Regions from separate parts of the Streptomyces sp. NPDC059477 genome, predicted to be linked through region 1. Evidence: riboswitches for the same ligand, from Rfam matches in the RefSeq annotation. Region 1 holds a riboswitch; the other holds the start of a gene.
What was found. Region 1 has a riboswitch for cyclic di-AMP ahead of ACFXAZ_RS35045 (C40 family peptidase). Riboswitches for the same ligand answer to the same signal wherever they lie in the genome.

Region 1 (7,559 bases):
TGGCGCAGTTCATGCATCTCGAACACCAGGACCCGGACCGTGACATCTCGCTCTACATCAATTCCCCCGGCGGTGCCTTCAGCGCGATGACCGCGATCTACGACACCATCCAGTACGTGCGCTGCGACGTGGAGACGATCTGTCTGGGGCAGGCCGGTTCCATGGCGGCGGTGCTGCTGGCGGCCGGCACGCCCGGCAAGCGACTGACGCTGCCCGGCGCCCGGATGGTGGTCCGTCAGCCGTCGCTGCCCGAGCCGATCGAGGGACGGACCAGCGATCTGACGATCCAGGCGGCGGAACTGGCGCGGGTGCGCACCCGGCTGGAGGAGATGCTCGTACGGCACACCGGGCGTCCGCGGGACCGGGTGAGCGCGGACATGGAGCGGGATCTGGTGCTCACGGCGCCCGAGGCGCTGGAGTACGGGCTGGTGGACCGGATCATCGGCAGCCGCCGCACGACGGGGACGGGGTGAGCGGGGGATGCTGCCTCCCGAGCACCCGCCGCTGCCCGCGCTGACCCGCGCGGAGGGCGAACTGATCGACCGTTATCTGGACGCGGTCGATCTGCTGGGCCGGATCAATCCGGCGCGGCCCGGCGACACGTATCGCGCGCTGCGGGCCGCGCAGGCGCTGGTGGCGAAGGCGGCCGAGCTGCGTGACGCGCTCGCGCTGATGCACCACCGGGGCGAGTCGGAGATGTCCTCGCCCACGCTCGCGCGGGCGCTGCGCGTGCTGGACGGCGAGCGCCGCACCGCGCGGGTCTCGCTGCCCCCGCGCTCCGACAGTTGAGGCCCCGTCAGGCGCGTGCGCGGATTCGTCCGGCTACTCGGAACGACGGACTCCGGTGTCAAACGGACCAAATGGCTTACGTCCATTCGGCGTATCAGATGGTCATTTTGCCGAACCGGCACGCTCGTCCAACGCGCCCCAGACGGGGCGGAAGGGAGGGCTCCGGTGCTGGTCCAGGGCTCGCGCGCACCTTGACACGCGTTCGCACACCAGGTTGTCCACCCGAACGGATGAGTGGTGAGTAACGCCACAAATCCCCGATTCCATTGGGTTTTTAGGTCACGTGTAGGTGAAGATCCCTGACTGACGACAAGACCCCGCCACCGCGGCGGGGCGGTCCGGGCGGACGCCGAATCCTGCCGCCGCCCGGATGCCCGGTCGACAGGAGTGGATCGGCAGGAGTGGAGGACCCGGGCACGACGGGTCGCCGGAGCGCAGTTCGGCTCCGAGCGGTCCTTGGGGTGAAGCCGCCTTCGGGCGGCCGGGCTACTTCGCCAGCCCGAATCCGACAGGTCATCCTTCACAGGCGGCTGACGAAGGGTTGCGCATGACCGCGCTCAATCGTGTCCCGTCGCTCATGGCACGGGCCGGTACGGCCTCGGCACTGACGCTCGCCGCCGTCGGTGGCTCTGTCATGGTTCCGGGGTTCGCCTCGGAGGCATCGGCCGCCACACACGCGACCAAGGCGCTCCAGGTCGCCGCTTCGAAGAAGGGCTCGCCCTACAAGTGGGGAGCCACCGGCCCCAACCGCTTCGACTGCTCAGGGCTGACGCTGTACGCGTTCAACAAGGCCGGCAAGAAGCTGCCCCGTACGGCCGCCCAGCAGTACAACAAGACCAAACACATCTCGGCCGGCAGCCGCAAGGCCGGTGACCTGGTGTTCTTCCACTTCGGCTCGAACATCTACCACGTCGGCATCTACGCCGGTAAGGGCAAGATCTGGCACTCCCCGAAGACCGGGGACGTGGTCCGCCTCCAGAAGATCTGGACCAAGAGCGTCTGGTACGGCCGTGTGAAGTGACGCCCGCTCCGCGAGGCCGCCTCGATGGCACCGGGCCCCTTCGGGGTGCGCGGTGCCGGGGGCGGCCTGGGCGGGGCGGGCTGATCGAGGGTGCCGGGGTGCCTTGGGGCGGGCCTGGTTGGCTGGGGTGCGCTGACGCCGTGTGGCGGGCCTTGCCGGCTGGGTTCGGTGACGCCGTGGGCGGCCTTGGGTCGGCTGAGGGTGCCGTGATGCCGTGCGGCGGCCTGAGTTGGCTGAGGGTGCCGTGATGCCATGCGGCGGCCCTGGTTGGCTGGGGTGCGGTGACGCCGTGCGGCGGGCCTTGCTGCTGAGGGTGCTGTGGCGCCGGGGGCGGCCCGGCTGAGAGTGCCCGTGGTGCCGGAGGGTGTGGGTCGCGGTGGCGGCGTGGACCTGCCTGCGGCGAGGTGCGTCGGCGGGGCGTGGCTGCCCTGCCGGGGTGTGGCCTCACCAACGGCGTCGGCGGGCCGTGGGTCTGAGGCTGCCTCAGGGGCACGAGGTGCACCTCGTGCCCCTGGACGCCGATCGGGTGTGGCCGCCCGGGCGGTGCAGGGCGACGGCCACGAGGTTCGCTGCCGGATGGCCTGCGGCCACCTCGGCAGGTTCCGGCAGCCGCGACGGCGGCACCGAGTGAAACGACCCCGGCGGGGTGGTGACGGCGTCTCCGACGCGCCGTCAGTGCCCGGGGTCGTTCCCGACCCCGCGCGGGGCGTCGGCGGCCGGCGGCGTGTGACGGCGCCTCACCGAGCCGCCGACGGGCGCGCGGCGACAACGACCCGTGGCCTGGTTGCCGACGTGGGCGGGGGAAATCGCCCGCGCCTGAGCCGCCGACGGGCGTGGGCGACGGCCCCTGGCCGAGCTGCCGACGAGCGCCGGGCACCCCGCCCGTGGCCAAGTTGCCGACGAGCCCCGGGCACCCGCCCGTACCCGAGCCACCGTCAGGCACGGAGACAACCACCCGTGCCCGAGCTGCCGACGCGCAGAGGCACCCGCCCGTGTCGACCTCGCTTGAAAGCAGAAGGCGGCACCACGGCCCGCCCCGTGGGCGCGGACCAGCACCCGGGCGGAACGACCCCGGCCCGGCGCCACGCCGTACGGGCATGACGGGCCCGCTCGGGCCATCAGGGGGCCCGCACCCCGCAGGAACCGTAGACGGCGGAAACCCGTCACGTCGGGTGGCCCTGACGGTCCGTCGACGGACGTCGGGCCAGATGTGACCGGCCCCCGGTACCACCCCAGCGCCGCTCGGCGGGAAGGCGCCCGGGGCCGAGCGCCCCGGCCCCGGCAAGGGCGACGCCCGCGTTCGCCGAGCGCAACGGAAACGCCCCCGATCGCCCGCCAGCCTCAGGCGACACCCGTCCCCTCGGCTCATCCACCCCGCACGGGCCGCGCGCCGCCCAGCGACCCGCCCGTACGGGCTCACCCCACGTCGGGATCGGCCGCGCCCCGCACCGAGGTCTCCCCGGCGGGCAGCGCATGGGCGCTCTCACGGCTCGCCCCGGCCTCTGCGAGGGGTCCCGGGTCGGGGCCACCACTCCAGGCGCTCCCGCCGCTTCCAGACCCCACTGCGCCCCTGCCACCCGCATCCCGATCCGCGCCCCTGCCGACCAGCTCGGCCCCGCCGGGCCTCGCCGATCCCGGCCCCTGCCACTCACATCCCCGTGAGCCCCCACCGCCACCTCCGGCTCCGCCGAAACGTTTCCTGACCGTCCGGCGACCCGATGCCGTCGTCATTCCCCGAGACTCAAACCCCTCGTGGCCCCGGCTGCCCGCGAAACGTTCCCTCCGGTTGGCGTAGTGCCGTGGTGACCGGGCGGGACGGGAAGGGCCAGGGGAGTTCGATGGAGACCGTCTTGCCGCCCTCCGCCGTGGGGCGGACTCTGAGTTTTCCGCCGCATTCGGCGGCCAGCCAGCGGATGATGACCAGACCGCGGCCGTTGTCCTGCTGCACCGCGGCGGGGAGGCGCTTGGGGAAACGGGGGTGACTGTCCGTCACACCGATGCGGAGCAACTCGTCGCGCTCCAGTTTCAGGTCCACCGTGAAGGTGGGTGACTGCCCGAACGTGTGTTGCACGGCGTTGGTGGCGAGTTCGGAGACGATGAGCCGGACGCTGTCCGCGAGGTCGCTGTCCGGTGGCAGCCCCCATTCGGCCAGGGTGTCGACCGCATACCCTCGTGCCCCGGAGACCGAGGCGGGATCGCTCGGCAGAGTGACGGATGCTTCCAGAAGATCTGCCATGGCGACGTCGTCCCTTTCCCACGGGACCGCAGTCCGACACGAAGCGGATGGTTCGAGTACGGTCCCGGACTGGTGCTACATCGCCAGCCTGCCACTAGCGCGGCGCTCTAGGCGGCGATCCACCAAGATATGCATATATCTGTCGCTCAATGCGGTGAACTCTGCGACGGCAGAGCGTATTTGGGCGACCCGGAAGGAGTAAGGAGTACCCCATGCAGCACGGTCCCGTGGTGCGCCGCCGGAAACTCGGCGCAGAACTGCGTTCCCTGCGCACCCGCGTGGGGCTCACCAGCGGCGAGGCGGCCGGTCTGGTCGGCTGGCACCAGTCGAAGGTCAGCCGGATCGAGACCGGCGCCAGCGGGGTGAAACCGGCCGATGTGCGGTTGCTCCTGGACGCGTACGGCGTGCAGGACCCCGACCTGCGGGAACTGCTGGTGGTGCTGGCCGGTTCGGAGGAGAGCGGGCGGCATCACTGGTGGCACGCCTACCGGGGTGTGCTGCCGCCGACGTACCGCGATTTCATCAGTCTGGAGTCACAGGCGACCGCCATGCGCACACTGGAGACATCGGTGATCCCGGGGCTGCTCCAGACCCGGGAGTACGCCCGCGCGGTGACCCGGGCGGCCGTCGAGGGGCAGGACGATCAGCGGCTGGACGCGCTGGTGGAAGTGCGCCTGGCCAGGCAGGACGTACTGCACGGGAGGCCGCCGCTGGAGCTGAACGCCGTACTGGACGAAGCCGTGCTGCGGCGGGAGGTGGGCGGGCCCGGGGTGATGGCGCGGCAGCTCGCGCGGCTCGCGGAGGCGGCGCGACTGCCCCAGGTACGGCTCCAGGTGCTGCCGTTCTCCGCCGGGGCACATGTCGGCGTCACAGGCCCTTTCGTTATTTTCTCATTTTCGCGCACTTCTGATCTGGATGTAGTCGTTCTCGACCACTTGACTAGTAGCCTCTATCTGGAGCGGAAAGAAGACCTAACGGCCTACAGCGAGGCCTTCAACACCCTTCGGAGGCACGCCCTTTCACCCGAGGACTCGTTGGATCGCATCGCCGGTATAGCCGGGATAAGTGACGGCTCATATGGCGCATAAGGAGGCACCATGACCGCACTGCCTCGACACGTACTGTCCAGTGACCGACTGCACGGCGTGCGGTGGCTGCGCAGCAGCTACAGCACCGGCGCGAACAACTGCGTCGAGACGGCCCGGCCGCCCCGCGGCCCCGGGGCCGGACTGCTCGCCGTGCGCGACTCCAAGGATCCGGCCGGACCCGCGCTGCTCTTCTCCCCCGAGAGCTGGGCGGGCTTCACGGCCGCGTTCCGCTGATCACGGCGGCACCAGCACCACCAGCACCACCACCAGCACCACCACCAGCACCACCACCAGCACGTGCTCTACCGCACCTCCGCTCCCGGGCGGCGCCCGGCCGTGGTCCGCCGATTCAGGGCCGCGTCTCGCCGATGACCCGGACGGCGTGCTCCACCTGTTCCCCGGAGAGGTCCGCGCGGGCTGTCAGCCGCAGCCGTGAGACTCCGTCGGGCACGGACGGCGGGCGGAAACAGCCCACGGCCAGCCCGGCGGCACGGCAGTCGGCCGCCCACCGCACGGCCCCCTCCGGGGACGGCGCGCGCACGGACACCACCGCCGCGTCGGGCCGTACCGCCGCCAGCCCCAGTGCCGTCAGCCGCGTGTGCAGCTCCGCCGCCACGGCTCGCGCCCGCGCCGCCCGCTCGGGCTCGCGGCCGAGCAGCCGCAGGGCGGCGAGCGCCGCGCCCGCCGCCGCCGGGGCGAGGCCGGTGTCGAAGATGAAGGTCCGGGCGGCGTTGACGAGGTGGTCGATGACCGGTGCCGATCCGAGGACGACACCGCCCTGACTGCCCAGCGACTTCGACAGCGTGGCCGTGACGACCACGTGCGGCGCGCCCGCGAGGCCCGTCGCGCGGGCCGCGCCCCGGCCGCCCTCGCCCAGCACGCCCAGCCCGTGCGCGTCGTCCACCACCAGCCCCGCCCCGTGCTCCCGGCACGCCTCGGCGAGGCCCGCGAGCGGCGCCGCGTCGCCGTCGACCGAGAACACCGTGTCGGAGACCACGACGGCGGGCCCCGCATGGGTCCGCAGCGCCTTGGCCACCGCTTCCGGATCGGCGTGCGGGACCACCTGGGTGGTGCCGCGCGCCAGCCGGCAGCCGTCGATGAGGGAGGCGTGATTGCCCGCGTCGGACACGATCAGCGTGCCGTGCGGGGCCAGCGCGGTGACGGCGGCGAGATTGGCCGCGTACCCGGAGGAGAAGACGAGGGCCGCCTCGAAGCCGCAGAAGGCGGCCAGTTCGCGCTCCAGATCGGCGTGCAGGGCGGTGCTGCCGGTCACCAGGCGGGAACCGGTCGCGCCCGCGCCCCAGGTACGGGCGGCGCCGACCGCGCCCTCGACGACCTCCGGATGCCGGGCCAGCCCCAGGTAGTCATTGCTCGCCAGGTCCAGCAGCGGCGAGTCGGCGGGGCGCGGACGCAGGGTCCGTACGAGCCCGGCCCGGCGGCGCAGTTGCGCCTGCTCGTCGATCCAGCCGAACGCCATGGGCCCTCCGGGATCTACAGGGGTGGGATCTAGCAGGAGTGTCTACGCGGTTGTCCACCCGGGTGTCTCCTCGGCCATCCACTCGGGTATCCACCCGGGTATCCACTCGGGATTTTGTAGGCAGTGAACAGACCCTAGCCGTACCACCAGCCGCCCACTGTGTGGCAATACCCACACGTCCAACGCACCCCTTTGTACGAACTCTCCTTGGCCCGGAGTGCCTCCGTAGGCCAGGATCGGGCCTCATGGACCTGCTGAACACGCTGGTGGACAAGGGGCTGCGGCGCGAGCTGCCGACCCGCGAGGAGGCGCTGGCCGTTCTCGCCGGCTCCGACGACGACGTGCTCGATGTGGTGGCCGCGGCCGGGAAGGTGCGCCGGCACTGGTTCGGGCGGCGGGTGAAACTCAACTATCTCGTCAATCTCAAGTCCGGCCTGTGCCCGGAGGACTGCTCCTACTGCTCCCAGCGGCTCGGCTCCACGGCCGGGATCCTGAAGTACACCTGGCTGAAGCCCGACGAGGCGTCCGCCGCGGCTGCCGCGGGGCTGGCGGGCGGCGCCAAGCGGGTGTGCCTGGTGGCGAGCGGGCGCGGCCCGACGGACCGGGACGTGGACCGGGTCTCGCGGACCATCAAGGCCATCAAGGACGAGCACGAGGACGTCGAGGTGTGCGCCTGTCTGGGGCTGCTCTCCGACGGACAGGCCGAACGGCTGCGCGAGGCGGGCGCCGACGCCTACAACCACAACCTGAACACCTCCGAGGCGACCTACGCCGACATCACGACCACCCACACGTACGCCGACCGGGTGGACACCGTGCGCAAGGCGCACGCGGCCGGGCTGTCGGCCTGCTCGGGGCTGATCGCGGGCATGGGCGAGTCGGACGCGGAGCTGGTCGACGTCGTCTTCTCGCTGCGCGCCCTGGACCCGGACTCGGTGCCGGTGAACT
Region 2 (7,559 bases), on a different contig from region 1:
ACCCGGGGGATCGACGGCGGCGTCCACATCGGCCCCAACGCCGTCCCCGCCCTCGCCCGCGAGGGGTACCGGTGGGGTGTCGTACGGCCCCGCGAGATCGCCACGACCGTGAGCTGGCCCGGGTCATGGCAGCTGGCCCGGCAGCACTGGCGGTACGGCGGCGGTGAGCTGCGGCGCTCGCTGTCGAAGGGGGCGTTCACGGCAGCCGTGCGCCGGCTGCTGCCCGTCGTACGGGAGGACGATCTGGTGCCCGCGCCGGCCGGGGTGCGCGCGCAGGCCGTGCTGCGGGACGGGTCCCTCGTCGACGACTTCCTGATCAAGGAGGCGCCCCGGGCCGTCCATGTCCTCAACGCCCCCTCCCCGGCCGCCACCGCCTCGCTGCCGATCGGGCGGGAGGTGGCCCGGCGCGCCCTGTCGGCGCTCTCGACGCCGGGGGACCTGTGAGGCGCGGGGCGGCCAGTGGTGGTGGGCGGGCCTCCAGCGGCCTGCGAGGGCGCCGGGCGGGTCGGCGCAGGGGTGGAGACCCGGCCCGCCCCCCGACGTAAAATCGACCCACTGTGTCTGACTCGCCCCTCTCCCCAGAAACCTCCCGGCCCACCCGGGACCCGCAGGCCCGGCAAGAGGCGCGGCCCGCGCCGGACCCGCACCCGGACCCGGACCCGCCGCACCACCCCGGCGTGCCCGTCCGGCACACCCGGGCCAAAGGGGAGCCCCGGTTCCCGGACGGGCCCCAGGCCGATCCCGCCGGGTCGCACTTCGAGCGGCGGATCCGCAGCTTCCAGCCCCGGCGCAGCCGGGTGACCGCCGGGCAGGCGGACGCGCTCCAGCGGCTGTGGCCCGGGTGGGGGCTGGACATCGACGGACAGCGCGTCCTCGACCTGGCGGAGATGTTCGGCAACGCCCGGCCCGTCGTGCTGGAGATCGGGTTCGGGATGGGCGAGGCGACCGCGCGGATGGCCGCCGCCGACCCGGACACCAACATCCTCGCCGTGGACGTCCACACCCCCGGCCAGGGCAATCTGCTCAACCTCGCCGACCAGGACGGACTCACCAACGTCCGGGTCGGCAACGGCGACGCCATCATCCTGCTGCGCGAGATGCTCGCCCCCGACTCCCTCGACGGGCTGCGCGTCTACTTCCCCGACCCCTGGCCCAAGAAGCGGCACCACAAGCGGCGGCTGATCCAGCCCGAGTTCCTCGACCTCGCCGCGACCCGGCTGCGGCCCGGCGCGCTGCTGCACTGCGCCACCGACTGGGAGCCGTACGCCGAGCAGATGCTGGAAGTCCTCACGGCACACCCCGACTTCGTGAACACCCGGGCCGACGGCGGTTTCGCGCCCCGCCCCGGTTTCCGCCCGCTCACCCGCTTCGAGGGGCAGGGGCTGGACAAGGGCCATGTGGTGAACGACGTGATGTTCCGCCGCGTACCGCACGGGGAACATGCCCAGAACCCCGCCCACAACCCCGCCCGGAACCCGGCCCACGCCCCCGCCAACACCCCTGCCCGAACCCCCGCCCAGAACCCTGCGCAAAACCCCTTCCACCAGCACCACCTGGACCGTTCGGCGACCCGGCGGCCCCACGCCGGCTGAGCACCGGGCACCGTCGCGGGCGGTGCGCCCTCTCGTTAGGGTCGATGCCGTGGCCAGCGATTCCCCGTACCCGACCCATCCCTGCGGTCCGCCCGCCGACCCGCCCCGGCAGGTGCGGTGGTGGCGGCGCTGGAGCTACCGGTACACGCGCGCCGCGCAGGCCCACCCCACCGCCTGGCGCCGGGTGCGGCACGGCTCGCTGGCCATCCTGCTCGCGCTGTCGGGGCTGGTCATCCTCGCGCTGGTCCGTCAGGAGACCGGCACCGAGGGCTTTCTGGTGGGCCTGGGACTGGCCGTGCTGCCGGTGCCGCTGCTGATCGGCGCGTTCCGCTGGCTGGACCGGGTCGAGCCGGGCCCCTGGCGGAATGTCGTGTTCGCCTTCGCCTGGGGGGCCTGCGCGGCGGCGCTGATAGCGATCGTCGCCAACAGCTTCGCGACCCGGTGGATAGCCACCGCGACCGCCGACCCGGCCGGCGCGGACACCTTAGGGGCGACGGTGATAGCGCCGGTGGTCGAGGAGTCCGCGAAGGGCGCCGCGATCCTGCTGCTCTTCCTGTTCCGCAGACGGGACTTCACCGGGATCGTCGACGGCGTGGTGATCGCCGGGATCACCGCGACCGGCTTCGCCTTCACCGAGAACATCCTCTACCTCGGCAACGCCTTCGGCACCGACCAGTCCAGCGGCGACGCCGGGCTCGCCTCGGTCACCGTCGCCACCTTCTTCGTACGCGTCGTCATGTCGCCGTTCGCGCATCCGCTGTTCACCGTGCTCACCGGCATCGGCTTCGGCCTCGCGGCGGTGGCCGGGGAGCGCCAGCGGGTGCGGCGGGTGCTGCTGCCGCTGTCCGGGCTGCTGCTCGCGATGGGCGTGCACGCGTTCTGGAACGGCTCCGCGTCCTTCGGCGACTACGGCTTCTTCGCCGTGTACGGCGCCTTCATGGTCCCCGCGTTCGCGCTGCTGACCTGGCTGGTGATCTGGACCCGGCAGCGGGAGCTGCGGGTGGTGCGCGAGGAGTTGCCCGCGTATGTCACCACCGGCTGGTTCTCCCCCGCCGAGCCCTACGCGCTCGGCTCGATGCGGGCCCGCCGTCTCGCCCGCGAGTACGCCGGACGCCGGCTCGGCAGAAAAGCGGCCCGTGCGGTGGCCGAGTACGAGGCGTACGCCACCTCGCTCGCGGTGCTGCGCCGGCGGGGCAGCCGGGGCCGGGCCCGCGCCGACTTCGTATCCCGCGAGCGGGAGCTGCTCGGCGAGCTGTGGCGCCGCCGGGACCTCGCGGCCCCGGCCCTGGCCCACGCGGCCCACGCCACGGCCCCGCCGCCCCCGGTCCCGCCCTGGCCGCCGTACCCGAGCGGCGGGTACGGCAGCGGATACGGGACCGGCTACGGCACCGGCTACGGGACCGGCCACGACGGCGGCCACGGCACCGGTCACCCGGGCCCCGGCGCTTCCGTCACACCGCACCCCGCGTACCACCACAACCCTTACCGCACCTGAGGCCGAGGCGGGCCGTCAGGGATTGAGGCCCTTGCCGCGCAGCCAGGCCAGCGGGTCCACGCCGCCACCCGACCCGGTGTGCACCTCCAGGTGCAGATGGGCCCCGGTGACATTGCCGGTGGCGCCGACCCGTCCGATGACATCGCCGGTGGTGACCTGCTGGCCGACGCTGACGCTGATCGAGGACTGGTGCGCGTACCAGATCTCGGTGCCGTCATCGAGGGTGAGCACGGTCTTGTAGCCGTACGAACCGTCCCAGCCGGCCTGGGTGATGGTGCCGGAGTGGACGGCCTTGATGAGGGTGCCGGTGGGGGCGGCGAAGTCGAGGCCGGTGTGGTAGCCGGAGGACCACAGCGAGCCGGCCTGGCCGTAGGTCGAGGTGAGGGTGTACGAGGAGGTCGGCAGCGCGAACTGCCTTGCCAGCTCGGCGAGGCGCTCTTCCTCGGCCTTGCGCGCGGCTTCCTCCTCCGCCTTCTTCTTCTCGGCGGCGGCCTTCTCGCGGGCTTCCTGCTCCGCCTTCTCGGCGGCCTCGGCGGCCTCCTTCTCGGCGGCGGCCAGGAGCGCCTCGGTGGCCTTGGTGTCGAGCTGCTCCTGCTGGCTCTCGGCCTGCGCCATGATCCGGGCGCGCAGCGCCTCACCGGCGTCGGTGGTGCCCTGCTCGCTGTCGGCCGGGGTGACGCCGAGGCTGCTGAGCGGGGTGGCCTCGATCGCGGTGGCCGGCTCGGCGGTGTCCTCGCCGTCGTCCGTGAAGGTGGCGAGGTCGGGCAGGGAGATGGCGACCGGCGGCTTGCCGGTCTGCGCGGTGGCCATGCCGCCCGCGCCGACGGCGGCTATGACACCGACGCCGAGGACCGTGGAGCTGCGGGCCAGTCCGCCGCGGGCGAGTCCGCCGCGCTGCTTGGCGACGCGATGCCGGCCGCCACGGACCGGGCGGACGGTCTCCGCGGTGGGGTTCCATTCCTCCCACGGGCCCTCATCGGTGCGGGGGCCGCCGTAGACGACGGTGTCGTCGGTGCGCTGGGCGGGCACGAACGGGGCCCCTGGAGCAGGCCGGTTGGACGCCACGTAGGCGTACTCCTTTCCTTCCCTCATCGCCTACCGGGTTAGCTGACGGGTTCGGAGAGGAAGGTCTCCTACGCGCGTCAATCAGCCATGTCTCCATGGCGACGTACGCCCGATTCACCCCAAGTTGGTGGTTCCCCGGTTCCCTCGCGGAATTCGGCGCTTGAGCACGGAGCCGACTCTTGTGACGGCTGGGACGACCGCGCTGCGTTATCGGACAGTAATAGAACCCAGGGGTGATTTCCAAGCGCTTCCACTTGATCTTTAACGCTCTTACGCCGGACGTACAGGCTATGAGCGGCGAAAATCGGGCGAGTCGACCGCCTCATCAGGGCCGTTCGGGCAGTGCCAATTTCTGACGGTGACTCAGATGTTATGCGGAGGGCAGTCACTCACTTACCCACCGTGACCGAGCTCCGGCCGGTCGTACGCCGGACCCGGCCGCCGGACCGCGAGCAGCGCCATGTCGTCCGTCATCCAGCCCCCGGCATGTCCACGCACCTCTTCGGCCAGGGCCGCCACCAGTTCCTCCGGCCCGCCGAAGAGCCGCCCCGCCAGCCGCTCCTCCGGTTCGAAGAACGTCCCGTGCCCGTCCCGCGCCTCCGACAGCCCGTCGGTGAACAGCAGCAGCGTGGCCCCGCCCGGGAACTCCGCCTCCTGCGCCCGGTCCGGCCAGCTGCCCAGATCCCCCATCCCCAGCGGCAGCGCGGGCTCGTCGGCGGACAGCGCGCACAGCGTGCCGTCGGCGTACAGCAGCAGCGGCCCGGGGTGGCCGCGGTTGACCATCCGTACGATCCCGTGGCCGTGCGGGATCTCGGCGAGCACGGCGGTGGTGAACCCCTCGAAGGCGTCGAGCCCGTCCCGCCGGGTGCCCTCGCGGGCCAGCGCCCGCTCCAGCCGCGCGGCGACCGCCTCCAGCGTCGCCTCCTGCTCGGCGGCCTCGCGGAACGCCCCGATCAGCACGGCCACGGCGGCCACCGCGCCCATGCCCTTGCCGCGCACGTCCCCGAGCACCAGCCGGACGCCGTGCGGGGTGTCCTGCACCGCGTACAGATCGCCGCCGATGAACGCGCCCGCCTGCGCGGCCTCGTAGCGGGCGGCGATCTCGAAACCGCCGATCCGCTCGTCGGGTTCCGGCAGCACCGCGCGCTGCGCGGCCTCGGCGATCTCCCGGGCGGAGGCCAGCCGGGCGCTGCTGCGCCGCACCAGCGTGTTGATCAGCACGGCCAGCACCGCGACGGTCGCCACCGTGACGACCTCGGTGATCGTCTCCGCCGCGAACGGCTGGTCCACCCCGAAATGCACCACGAACAGCACCAGCACCGCCGCGATCCCGGTCAGCACGGTGTAGCGCCGCCCGAACAGCGGCGCGGCGACCAGGGGCGCGGCCGTGAAGAACGGCACGCCGGTGAACTGTTTCGGGGTCACGTACTCGTACAGCGCGCCGCCGACGATCAGCAGGACCGGCAGCAGCCGTACGAACGGGCGTGCGTAGGAGACGCTCCCCGACCGCTCCGGCCGCCCCTGCGGCGACTGCGGCGACTGCGGCCCTTGCATGCCCGCCGCGCTCCCCGGTGGCCCGGTGTACGGCCCCTCACCCTGCGCCTCACCCGGCCCCACCACGCGTCTCCCGCCTCGTCTCCCGCCGCAGATCCTCGCCGGTCCCGGCCCGGCCTCCTTGGTCCAGGGTTGCCGCAGCGGGGCGGCCCGGCGAGCCGGGGCGGCCGACCGGATGACACGACGACCGGCCGGGGGGTGGGGGTGGGTGGGGGTCCAAGTGGGGGACGGGGGGAGACGGGAGGGGATGGAGGGATGGGTGGGACGGGGGGGGACCCGTTGGTCGGGAAAACACTCAGGGCCGGAATCCGTGATCCGGATTCCGGCCCTGAGCCTTGAGTAGCGGGGACAGGATTTGAACCTGCGACCTCTGGGTTATGAGCCCAGCGAGCTACCGAGCTGCTCCACCCCGCGTCGTTGTGTTCACCAGCATACGCCATGGAATGGACGTGCTGCACACAGGTATGCGGACGGGGGTCCTGCTCAGCCCAGCAGGTGGGTGTTCGGGGACTTGGCCTGGTGCTCGTACTCCGGGAGTACGACGACCGTGGCGCCGGACGTGGTCAGCAGGCCGGTGCCGTCGGCGGCTGTGACGAAGGTGTCCGGCTCGCGCCACGCGGTCACCACGCGGCGGACGCCCGCGTCCAGGATCAGCCGGGCGCAGGGGCGGGGCCGGGACGCGCGGTGTGCGCAGGGTTCCAGGCTGGAGTAGACGGTCGCGCCGGGCAGGCGTGGTTCGGCGGGGTCGATCTTCGCGAGGGCCGCCTCCTCGGCGTGTACGACGGGGTCGGCGCCCTCGCGGGAGTGGCCCCGGGCCAGTTCGGTGCCGTCCGCGGCGACGACGACCGCGCCCACGCTGAACGCGGTCCGCGAGGGCGGGCAGTCCGCCGCCAGGGCGCAGGCCAGCCGGAGCCAGTGCCGGTCGGCGGCGAACGGGACCTCGGCCGGGCCGGGGGCGGTGGGCTCGTAGCGCATGAGGACGACGTCCTCGATCCGCCGGGATTCCAGCAGCCGCAGCCGGCCGGGCGGGTAGCCGCCCGGACCGAAGAGGCGGGGAGCGGCCGGGTCGCCGACGAACAGCGGGGCGAGGACGAGGTGGAGTTCGTCGGCGAGGCCCTGGGTGAGGAGCTGGGTGTGGACCGTTCCGCCGCCCTCGACCATGAGCCGCCGGACGCCGTGCCGGTCGTGGAGGTGGGTGAGGAGGGTGTGCCAGTCGAGGTCGGGGCCCAGGGGGACGATCTCGGTGGCGGTGTCGGGGGTGGGGGTGGTGTCGGGGGTGGGGGTGGGCAGGCCGTTCGTTCGGGCGCGTTCGGCGCCCTTGTCCGTGGTGTAGAGGAGCTTGGCGCCGCCGGTGTGCCAGAACCTGGCGGTGGGGTCGAGGTCGCCCGAGCCGCTGACGGTGACCTTGAGCGGGTACGCGGGCCGTCCGGCGGCGATCCGGGCGGCGCGGCGCTCGGGGGAGTTCACGAGCAGCCGGGGGTTGTCGGCGCGGATCGTGCCGGCGCCGATCAGGATCGCGTCGACGGACGCCCGTACCTCGTCCACCCGGTCGAAGTCGGCCGGGCCGGAGAGCAGCAGGCGGTCGGGGCCGGTGTCGTCCAGGTAGCCGTCGAGGGAGACGGCGGCGGAGAGGAGGACGTGGGGGTGGGGCATGGGCTTCCCTCTGGTTCACATGTGGTGTGTGGTTCGCATTTCGCATTTGTGGTGCGCATTTGTGGTGCACATTTGATTCAAGTTTTAAGCAAAACTACACTGGCGCCATGACGACTCGCTGGCTCACCCCGGAGGAACAGCGCGCCTGGCGTGCGTACGTGGGGGGCGCTCTGCTTCTGGAGGACGCGCTCGACCGGCAG

Region 2: it holds a riboswitch for cyclic di-AMP, as region 1 does, so the genes downstream of both, ACFXAZ_RS29255 (M23 family metallopeptidase) here and ACFXAZ_RS35045 (C40 family peptidase) in region 1, are expected to answer to the same signal.

The regions. Positions count from the first base shown of each region.
Region 1 is NZ_JBHYUG010000114.1:642-8,200, forward strand. Features, by position in the region: gene ACFXAZ_RS35035 (ATP-dependent Clp protease proteolytic subunit) at 1-473, shown strand, start outside; gene ACFXAZ_RS35040 (hypothetical protein) at 481-789, shown strand; cyclic di-AMP (ydaO/yuaA leader) riboswitch at 1,127-1,333, shown strand; gene ACFXAZ_RS35045 (C40 family peptidase) at 1,337-1,810, shown strand; gene ACFXAZ_RS35050 (ATP-binding protein) at 3,552-4,046, opposite strand; gene ACFXAZ_RS35055 (helix-turn-helix domain-containing protein) at 4,259-5,134, shown strand; gene ACFXAZ_RS35060 (DUF397 domain-containing protein) at 5,144-5,368, shown strand; gene ACFXAZ_RS35065 (8-amino-7-oxononanoate synthase) at 5,484-6,611, opposite strand; gene bioB (biotin synthase BioB) at 6,857-7,559, shown strand, end outside.
Region 2 is NZ_JBHYUG010000075.1:19,182-26,740, forward strand. Features, by position in the region: gene lhgO (L-2-hydroxyglutarate oxidase) at 1-444, shown strand, start outside; gene trmB (tRNA (guanosine(46)-N7)-methyltransferase TrmB) at 678-1,592, shown strand; gene ACFXAZ_RS29250 (PrsW family intramembrane metalloprotease) at 1,642-3,087, shown strand; gene ACFXAZ_RS29255 (M23 family metallopeptidase) at 3,103-4,152, opposite strand; cyclic di-AMP (ydaO/yuaA leader) riboswitch at 4,165-4,321, opposite strand; gene ACFXAZ_RS29260 (PP2C family protein-serine/threonine phosphatase) at 4,546-5,706, opposite strand; tRNA gene ACFXAZ_RS29265 (tRNA-Met) at 6,047-6,120, opposite strand; gene ACFXAZ_RS29270 (dihydrofolate reductase family protein) at 6,190-7,359, opposite strand; gene ACFXAZ_RS29275 (MarR family winged helix-turn-helix transcriptional regulator) at 7,467-7,559, shown strand, end outside.